2 regions of the Burkholderia theae genome follow, and region 1 is predicted to be linked to the other one. Evidence: predicted binding sites of a transcription regulator. Region 1 holds the regulator's gene; the other holds the start of a gene.

Region 1 (4,821 bases):
GGCTAGCTACAACAAGATTTTGCTGTGTTACGACGGCTCGCTCGAAGGGCGCAAGGCACTGCGTTGCGGTGCCAATCTCGCAATGGACCTGAAGGCCGAGACGCATTTGCTGTCGGTCGTCGACATGCGTTCGAGCATTGCACAAAGCGCGGGTTTGCTGACCGACGTCGCGTGTGGCCGATTCGAGGAAACCGCGCGTGAAATCCTGCAGGAAGGCGTGAACTGGCTACGCGAGCGCGGCGTACAGGCCGAAGGCCATTTCGCGTTCGGCTATCCGATCGACGAAATCGCGAATCTCGCGACGGAACTGAAGGTTGACCTCGTCGTCGTCGGCCACCGGTGCCGTAGCGGGTTGTCGAGATGGTGGATGGGGTCGGGGAATACGCAACTGCTCGACCGTGTGAACTGCAGCATTCTGGTTGCGTGCTCGTCCGCGCAAGAGCAGAAGGCCGAAATCGCGCGCGAGCGTGAAGCGGCTACGGCGAGCGGCAAATGATCTGATGACTTGACGACGGCCTGACCGGCGATTCGCGCCGGTCAGGCGCCGCGCCACATCAGCGGCGCGGGCGTCGACCGCGGCCGGCTACGCATGCAGGTCGATCGCGGACAGCTTCCACGAGAACAGGCCGAAGCGGTGGAATATCGCCGCATAGCGGGTGCCGTCGGCGCTTCGCTGATAGGTCACGACGAATTCGTCGACATTCCGGTAGCCGGCACTGGTTTGCTGCTGGTGCGGTGGATGCGTTGCATCGCCCGCGCTGGCCGGTGCGGCAGGGGCCGGTGCCGGCGATGACGCGGCCGTGGCGACCGCGTTGCTGCCCGGAACGGCTGCGCTTGCCGGAGCCGGATTGGCCGGCGGTGCGGCCGGTGCATTGCCTTGCGGCAGATTCGACCATTCGGGCGGACGCTCGCCTGGATTGCCGCGCGGCGGCAAGCCGCTCATCAGCGCGGCCACGCCCTCCGGGGTTGCGTATGCATCGACCAGCGGGCCGATCAGCGCGGACCCGATCAGCGCACCGATCACCGCGAACGGATTGTTCTTCTTCACCGCGTCGATCCGGCGCATCAACTCTTCCGTGACCTGCTGCTTCAGACTGATGCGCAGCGACGGAAAATCGACATATTCACTGATGGCTTGCGCATCGCGCGCATCGATCGCCGATTTCAGGCGGCCGAGCGCGACGTATGGCGACGCATATGCATAACCGATCGCCGCAATGACGGCGACGGCCAGCACGGCGATCAGCAGGGGCTTGAGCCGCCATGCGCGGCCCGAAGATCCAGTCACGTTGCCTCCGGTGCGGGAATGTTCCGCAATCAGAGACCGCCTGGCGTGGCCGATCGTTCCTCGGCGATGCAGCGATCGATCATCCGGCACACGGCATCGATCGTGCCGACCATGATCAGGCGCGAACGGCCGTGATAGACGCGCACCGGCGCGCGGCGCGCAGGTTCCGCGTGATTCAGACCGGCGTTCAGCGATACCCGCGCGAAGGCGGGAAGCGCTGACGGCAGCAGCGACGCCTGCCGTTCGACTGCGACTTCTTCTTCCACAGGCGCCGCCGCGGACAGCGGTGCGCAGGGCGTGCGGCCGCGCAGATGACGCAGGCGACCGAATTGACGGAAAGGCAGCAGGCGGGCAAGGCGTTCCATGATGTTCTCCTAACGAGACGGAATGTCAGAGTTCGCCGGATCGGATCAGCCCGACGGCGATGCCTTCCAGCGCGAATTCCGCGCTGCCGGCCTTGACGAAGATGTTTTCGTAATCGGGGTTCTCCGCGATCAGCTCGAGACCGCCCGGCCGGCGCATCAGGCGCTTGACCGTGACGTCGTCGCCGAGACGCGCGACGATGATCTGGCCGTCCTTCGCTTCGGTGCGCTTCTGCACGGCGAGCAGGTCGCCGTCGAGAATGCCGGCGTCGCGCATCGACAGGCCGCGCACCTTCAGCAGGTAGTCGGGCTTGCTGGAGAACAGCGCGGGATCACACGCGTAATGCTGCGAGATGTGCTCCTGCGCGAGGATCGGGCTACCGGCCGCGACGCGGCCGACGAGCGGCAGCGACAGCTGCATCAGGCCGGCATGCGGCAGCGTGAACTGGTGCGGGGAATCTTCGAGGCCGAGCAGGCGGATGCCGCGCGACGCGCCGGCGGCCAACTCGATCACACCCTTGCGCGCCAGTGCGCGCAGGTGCTCCTCGGCCGCATTCGGCGAGCTGAAGCCCAGTTCGGCCGCGATCTCGGCGCGGGTGGGCGGGAATCCGGAGCGTTCGATCGCGCGACGGATCAAGTCGAACACTTGCTGCTGACGGGCGGTGAGTTTGGTCATGGCTCAACTGTATGGATAGACAGTGAGCTGTATTTTTATACAGTACTTCGCGAAATTCAAGTGTTACGTGAGGTTCGACGCGATCGCGCCGGTTCCGACGCGATTCCGCGACGTCCGGACGCCGGTTTATCCGCCGCAACCGTCCATCCCGTCTGCGTTAGCACTTTTGAGTATTAAAAAATGAAGAACGATTATTTTTAATCATGTAACCCGTTCGTTAGACTGGCCCGACATCGCAATACCGACAACACTGGAGAACCAAGGATGGCGAAGCGCAATACGGGGCTGGTGGGCGGGGTGGGCCGCCTGATCGCAACACTCGCGCTGGGCGCGGCGGCGGCGCTGGGCGTCGCGACGCATGCGCAGGCCGATACGACCTTCCTGAACGTGTCGTACGACCCGACGCGCGAGCTGTATCAGGACTTCAACCAGGCGTTCGGCAAGGAGTGGAAGGCGAAGACGGGCGAGACCGTCAACTTCAAGCAGTCGCACGGCGGCTCGGGCGCGCAGGCTCGATCGGTGCTCGACGGCCTGCAGGCCGACGTGGTCACGCTGGCGCTCGCTTACGACATCGACGCGCTCGCGAACAAGGGGCTTGTCAACAAGGACTGGCAGAAGCGCCTGCCCGACAACGCTTCGCCGTACACGTCGACGATCGTATTCCTCGTGCGCAAGGGCAATCCGAAGGGGATCAAGGATTGGGACGACCTGACCAAGCCGGGCATCTCGATCGTCACGCCGAACCCGAAGACGTCGGGCGGCGCGCGCTGGAACTACCTGGCCGCGTGGGCATACGCGCTGCACAAGCCGGGCGGCAACGAGCAGACGGCGAAGGAATTCGTCACGAAGCTCTACAAGAATGCGGGTGTGCTCGATTCGGGCGCGCGAGGCGCGACGACGAGCTTCGTGCAGCGCGGGATCGGCGACGTGCTGATCGCATGGGAAAACGAGGCATTCCTGTCGGTCAAGGAGTTCGGCACCGACAAGTTCGAGATCGTCGTGCCGTCGGTGAGCATCCTGGCCGAGCCGCCCGTCGCGGTGGTCGACAAGGTGGTCGACAAGAAGGGCACGCGCAAGCTGGCCGACGCGTACCTGAATTTCCTGTACAGCCCGCAGGGCCAGGAGATCGCGGCGCGCAACTACTACCGGCCGCGTTCGAAGAACGTGCCGGCCGAACTGACGAAGCAGTTCCCGAAGCTGAAGCTGTACACGGTCGACGACACGTTCGGCGGCTGGACGAATGCGCAGAAGACGCATTTCGCGGACGGCGGCGTGTTCGATTCGATCTACAAGCCGCAGTAACGCCATAACCACAGCGGTGCGCCACGCAGTGCGCCGCATCCCCGACGGGCCGCCGGCGCGATTCACCGCGCCGGCGTTTGCGTCGGACCCATGAGCAGCAACGACCCAGCAAGAGCATCCGATGACGACGTACACCTTTCGCAAGCCGAGCGCGCTGCCCGGTTTCGGCGTGACGCTAGGCATCACGGTGGCCTATTTGAGCCTCGTGGTGCTGATTCCGCTCGCCGCCACGTTCCTGAAGACCGCGACGCTGTCGTGGGACCAGTTCGTCACCGCCGTCACGTCGCCGCGCGTGCTCGCATCGTACCGGCTGACGTTCTCGGCCGCGCTCGGCGGCGCGCTGATCAACGCCGTGTTCGGCTTCCTCGTCGCGTGGGTGCTCGTGCGCTACACGTTCCCGTTCAAGCGGATCGTCGATGCGATCGTCGACCTGCCGTTCGCGCTGCCGACCTCGGTCGCCGGCATTTCGCTTGCGGCCGTCTATGCGACCAACGGCTGGGTCGGCCAGTATCTCGCGCCGCTCGGCATCAAGATCGCGTTCACGCCGGCCGGCGTGCTGGTCGCGCTGACCTTCATCGGGCTGCCATTCGTCGTGCGCACCGTGCAGCCGGTACTCGAGGATTTCGAGCGCGAGCAGGAAGAGGCCGCCGCGTGCCTCGGCGCGTCGCGCTGGCTGACGTTCCGCCGCGTCGTGCTGCCGGCCGTGCTGCCGGCGCTGCTCACCGGTTTCGCGCTGGCGTTCGCGCGTGCGCTCGGCGAATACGGCTCGGTGATCTTCATCGCCGGCAACGTGCCGATGAAATCCGAGATCACGTCGCTGCTCATCATCACGAAGCTCGAACAGTACGACTACGCGGGCGCGACCGCGCTCGCGGTTGTGATGCTGGTCGTGTCGTTCCTGATGCTGCTGCTGATCAACACGCTGCAATGGTATTTGCAGCGCCGCACGAGCAAGGGCGCGAGCGGCCCCGCACCCGCGACCGTCGTCGCAACCGCGGCAGGAGGCCAGCAATGAACCAGGAGGCCACCGTCGTGCTGAAAACCCCGTCGTCGGCCGCGCGCGGGCGCGCCGCGAAGCGGCTCGACCCCGTCAGCGAGTCGCGCGTCGTGCGCTGGCTGCTCACGGGCATCGCGTTGGCGTTCCTCGCGTTCTTCCTCGTCGTGCCGCTCGCCGCGGTGTTCGTCGAGGCGCT
Region 2 (4,821 bases), 1.3 Mb from region 1:
CGCCGTCGTGATCCGGCCCTTCACCACCCTCTTCGCGCACGTTCCATACGTCACCGGCGAACGCCTGGATCGCTGCCGTCGGCAGCACGGCGCACAGTTCGGTGAGATGGGAGCAGCCTGCAACACCCGACAGCAGTCGGTTCGCATCGCGGCGGAAGTGGCGGAAAAGATTGAGCCCGATGAGGGCCCGATAGGCGGGAGGGGCGGATTGACACTGACCGGGATACGGCACCCATTCCGAAGACGCTTCGGCGTCGACGACATTGAGTTCACGATCGATAGTCACGCGCAGCCAGAGTTCGTGGATCGGCAGGCCCTGGGGCCGGATGCCCGACGCAAGCGCGACATCGCGCGGCTTGTGGTCGGTCAGGCAGGCTTCAATGTCCCACAAGCCGTCGCCGCGCTCGTAAGCTTCCGCTCGGATTGCGCGTTGATGTCGCAACTGACGGGGCACGGGCTCGGATAGCGGCATGCTGGAGGTTGAGGCCGAAGAGGAAAACCCATGGATTTTAGCATATTGGGTATTTGAGACAGTTTGACGCGACGGCGGGTATTCCCGCCTGTCCGGAAGCGGTTGCATTGCAGCAAAATCGCGCGCCGCGCACGCGACCGGCCGGGTCAGTCGTCGATCGGGAAATCGTCGCCCACCTTCAGCAACTTCACGATGGTCGCGCTCGAGAAGCCGCGTGCGGCGAGAAAGCGTGCCTGCTTCGCACGCTCGGCTGGCGTTTGCGGCAGTGCACCGAATTTCTTGCGCCAGACTGCCTGCGCACGGGCCCATTCGGTCTCGCGCAGCTGCGCGTTCACCTCCTCGACGAGGACGTCGCCGACCGCATGGCGCTTCAGCTCGCTGACGATGCGCGCGACGCCGACGCGCGACGCACGGCGATGCACGAGACTCTCGGCAAAGCGCGCGTCGGACAGCCAACCGTCCTTTTCCAGCGCATCCAACACCGGCTCGACGGATTCGTCTTCGCCGACGTACGGCGCGAGCTTGCGCGCGAGTTCCGTGCGGCTGTATTCACGCCTCGACAGATAACCGAGCGCACGGCCTTTCAACGAACGCGGCGGCTTCGACGACTTGCGCTCTCCCGCGCCCGAATCGTCGCCAGAAGAAGCGCCGGACCCACGGCGCGTGCGGCGCGGATGCTGGCTGCTGCGCGTATAGACGTCTTCCGTGGCGGGCGCGGACGCGTCGGATGCGCGCTCACCCGGGAAGCTGACACCGGACACGCGGCGGCGGGGCCGGTCGTGTGCGTCGAACGATTCATCGTCGTCGAACGGATCGTCCGGCGCGGCAATCTCAAACGAAACGAGGGCATCGTCGGATGCCCTCGTCGCGGTGCGGTTCGCGGCATGGCTGCCTGCGACCCGCTGATCGGCGCCCGAGGATCCGGCTCGCCGGCCGGAGCGACCCGCCGTTTCGGGCATGTCGCTCTCCTCCGGCTCGCCAGCCTGACCTCGGCGCGCGACCATCACTCTTCTTCGTCCACCGCCTCGGCTTCGTTGCTTGCGCCATCAGGCATTGCGACGACGCCGAGCGATTCGCGGATGCGGTTTTCGATCTCGCGTGCGATTTCCGGATTCTCGCGAAGGAATTCACGCGCGTTGTCCTTGCCCTGGCCGATCTTCTCGCCGTTGTAGCTGTACCAGGCGCCCGCCTTGTCGACGATCTTCGCCTGCACGCCGAGATCGATGATCTCGCCCTGACGCGAAATGCCCTCGCCATACAGGATGTCGAAGATCGCTTCGCGGAACGGCGGCGACACCTTGTTCTTGACGACCTTCACGCGGGTTTCGTTGCCGATCACCTCGTCGTTCTTCTTGATCGAGCCGATCCGGCGGATGTCGAGACGCACCGACGCATAGAACTTCAGCGCGTTGCCGCCCGTCGTGGTTTCCGGGTTGCCGAACATCACGCCGATCTTCATGCGAATCTGGTTGATGAAGATCACCAGGCAGTTCGTGCGCTTGATCGTGCCGGTCAGCTTGCGCAGCGCCTGCGACATCAGGCGAGCCTGCAGGCCCGGCAGCGAATCGCCCATCTCGCCTTCGATTTCGGCCTTCGGCACGAGCGCCGCGACCGAGTCGATGACGATCATGTCGACCGAGCCCGAGCGCACCAGCGCATCGGTGATTTCCAGTGCCTGCTCGCCGGTGTCCGGCTGCGAGATCAGCAGTTCCGGCACGTTCACGCCGAGCTTCGACGCATATTGAACGTCGAGCGCGTGTTCAGCGTCGATGAACGCGGCCGTGCCGCCGATCTTCTGCAGTTCGGCGATGACCTGCAGCGTGAGCGTGGTTTTACCGGACGATTCCGGGCCGTAGATCTCGACCACCCGGCCGCGCGGCAGGCCGCCGACGCCAAGCGCGATGTCAAGCCCCAGCGAACCCGTGGAGACGACCTGGATGTCTTCGGCCGCCTCGCCGTCGCCCATGCGCATGATCGACCCTTTGCCGAACTGCTTCTCGATCTGCGCGAGTGCGGCCGCCAGCGCCTTGCTCTTCTCGGCGGTCATCCCGGAGCCTTTCTTGCTTTCTTCCATGAATCGTCCTTTGCTATGATGAGCAGCGTCTGTTAAAGGCGCGCCCGCTTTCAAGCGCCGCCCACGAATGCAGACACTGTATAAAAAAACAGTGTTTTATGCAAGCCCGCAATGCAGGCTGCGTTGTACACAAATAACTTCGGAGACAACCGCGCCGGCGCGAACACCTTGCCGGCCATCGGTCAGCAACATGCGAATTCTCATCGCCGAAGACGACAGCATACTCGCGGACGGCCTCACCCGGTCACTCCGCCAATCGGGCTATGCCGTCGACCACGTGAAGAGCGGCGTCGACGCCGATACGGCGCTGTCGATGCAGACATTCGACCTGCTGATCCTCGATCTCGGGCTGCCTAAAATGTCCGGGCTCGACGTGCTCAAGCGCCTGCGCGCCCGCAATTCCAACCTCCCCGTGCTGATCCTGACCGCCGCCGACAGCGTCGACGAGCGCGTGAAGGGGCTCGACCTCGGCGCCGACGACTACATGGCCAAGCCGTTCGCGCTCAACGAGCTCGAGGCGCGCGTGCGCGCGCTGACCCGGCGCGGCGCGGGCGGCGGCCCGACCGTCGTCCGGCACGGCTCGCTCGCGTTCGACCAGGTCGGCCGCATCGCGTATGCGAACGATCACGTGCTCGATCTCTCCGCGCGCGAACTCGGCCTGCTCGAGGTGCTGCTGCAGCGGATCGGCCGGCTCGTGTCGAAGGAGCAGCTCGTCGACCATCTGTGCGAATGGGGCGAGGAAGTCAGCAACAACGCGATCGAAGTCTACGTGCACCGGCTGCGCAAGAAGATCGAACCGAGCGGCGTACGGATCTCGACCGTGCGCGGCCTCGGCTATTGCCTCGAGAAAGCCGCGCCCGCCGCGCCGGCCGGCACGACAGCGCCCCAGCCCGCGGTGGCCGGCACGCCGCTGCGCTGAAGCCGGGCGTCGCCGCGATGGCCACGCCGGCCCATTCCCGCCCCCCGACCGGCGCGCCGTCATCAGCCGCCGACGACGCGCGCGACGCACGCTACGAGAACCCGTTCGCGCCGCCCGACGAAACCGATACGCCCGAGGCCCCGCGCCCGCGCTCGCTGTTCGGCGAAATCCTCGACTGGATGCTCGCGCCGCTGCTGCTGCTGTGGCCGATGAGCATCGCCGTCACCTACCTCGTCGCGAAGACGATCGCGAACAGCCCGTTCGACCGCACGCTCGAGACCAACGCCTACGTGCTCGCGCGGCAGATCCACCCGGTGAACGGCGTCGCCGAGCTGACGCTGCCGGAGCAGACGCGTGACTTCCTGCGCGCGGACAACGTCGACAGCGTTTACTTCCAGGTGCTCGGCACGCGCGGCGAGCTGGTCGCGGGCGAAGCCGACATGCCGCTGCCGCGCGACGAGGATCGCCCGCCGCCGGGCGTCGTCGTGTTTCGCGACGACCTGCTGCGCGGCAACGACGTACGCGTCGCGTATACGACGGTCGAGCTGCCGCAATCGAGCGGCACGCAGCCCGTGCTCGTGCAGGTCGGCGAAACGCTCGACAAGCGCAACGCGCTCGCGAACGACATCATCAAGGGCGTGATCCTGCCGCAGTTCGTGATCCTGCCGCTCGCGATCCTGCTCGTCTGGTTCGGGCTGTCGCGCGGGCTCGCGCCGCTCAACGCGCTGCAGGCGCACATCCGTGCGCGGCGGCCCGACGACCTGTCGCCCGTCGAGGCGCAGCGCGCGCCGCCCGAGATCGAGCCGCTCGTCACGTCGTTCAACGACCTGCTCGCGCGTCTCGAACAGAACATGGCGCTGCAAAAGCGCTTCATCGCCGACGCCGCGCACCAGATGAAGACGCCGCTCGCGGGCCTGCGCACGCAGGCCGAGTTCGCGCTGCGCCACCCGGTTCCGCCCGACGTGCAACGCTCGCTCGAGCAGATCGCGACGAGCTCCGAGCAGGCCGCGCGGCTCGTCACGCAACTGCTTGCGCTCGCGCGCGCCGAGAACCGCGCGAGCGGGCTCACGTTCGAGCCGGTCGAGATCGCCGCGCTCGCGCGGCGCACGGTGCGCGACTGGGTGCAGGCCGCGCTCGCGAAACGGATGGATCTCGGCTACGAAGGCCCACCGGACGACACGCCGCTCGACGTCGACGGCAATCCGGTGATGCTGCGCGAGATGCTCGGCAACCTGGTCGACAACGCGATCCGCTACACGCCGGAGGGCGGCCGCATCACGGTGCGCGTGCACGCCGACCCGACGACGCGGTTCGTGCATCTCGAAGTCGAGGACACCGGCCCCGGCATCCCCGCCG

The links. Region 1 encodes LexA, which represses DNA repair genes until DNA is damaged. Its sites were predicted from a motif close to ACTGTATNNNNATACAGT; they were not measured.
Region 2: the regulator LexA is predicted to act here: its motif matches at 2,622-2,639, upstream of recA (recombinase RecA).

The regions. Positions count from the first base shown of each region.
Region 1 is NZ_CP183461.1:1,838,494-1,843,314, forward strand. It holds gene ACN22W_RS08660 (universal stress protein) at 1-496, shown strand, start outside; gene ACN22W_RS08665 (DUF2939 domain-containing protein) at 584-1,288, opposite strand; gene ACN22W_RS08670 (hypothetical protein) at 1,318-1,653, opposite strand; gene lexA (transcriptional repressor LexA) at 1,679-2,326, opposite strand; gene ACN22W_RS08680 (sulfate ABC transporter substrate-binding protein) at 2,591-3,628, shown strand; gene cysT (sulfate ABC transporter permease subunit CysT) at 3,750-4,643, shown strand; gene cysW (sulfate ABC transporter permease subunit CysW) at 4,640-4,821, shown strand, end outside.
Region 2 is NZ_CP183461.1:3,133,222-3,138,042, forward strand. It holds gene ACN22W_RS14775 (DUF2889 domain-containing protein) at 1-472, opposite strand, end outside; gene recX (recombination regulator RecX) at 619-1,476, opposite strand; gene recA (recombinase RecA) at 1,476-2,546, opposite strand; gene ACN22W_RS14790 (response regulator transcription factor) at 2,737-3,465, shown strand; gene ACN22W_RS14795 (sensor histidine kinase N-terminal domain-containing protein) at 3,483-4,821, shown strand, end outside.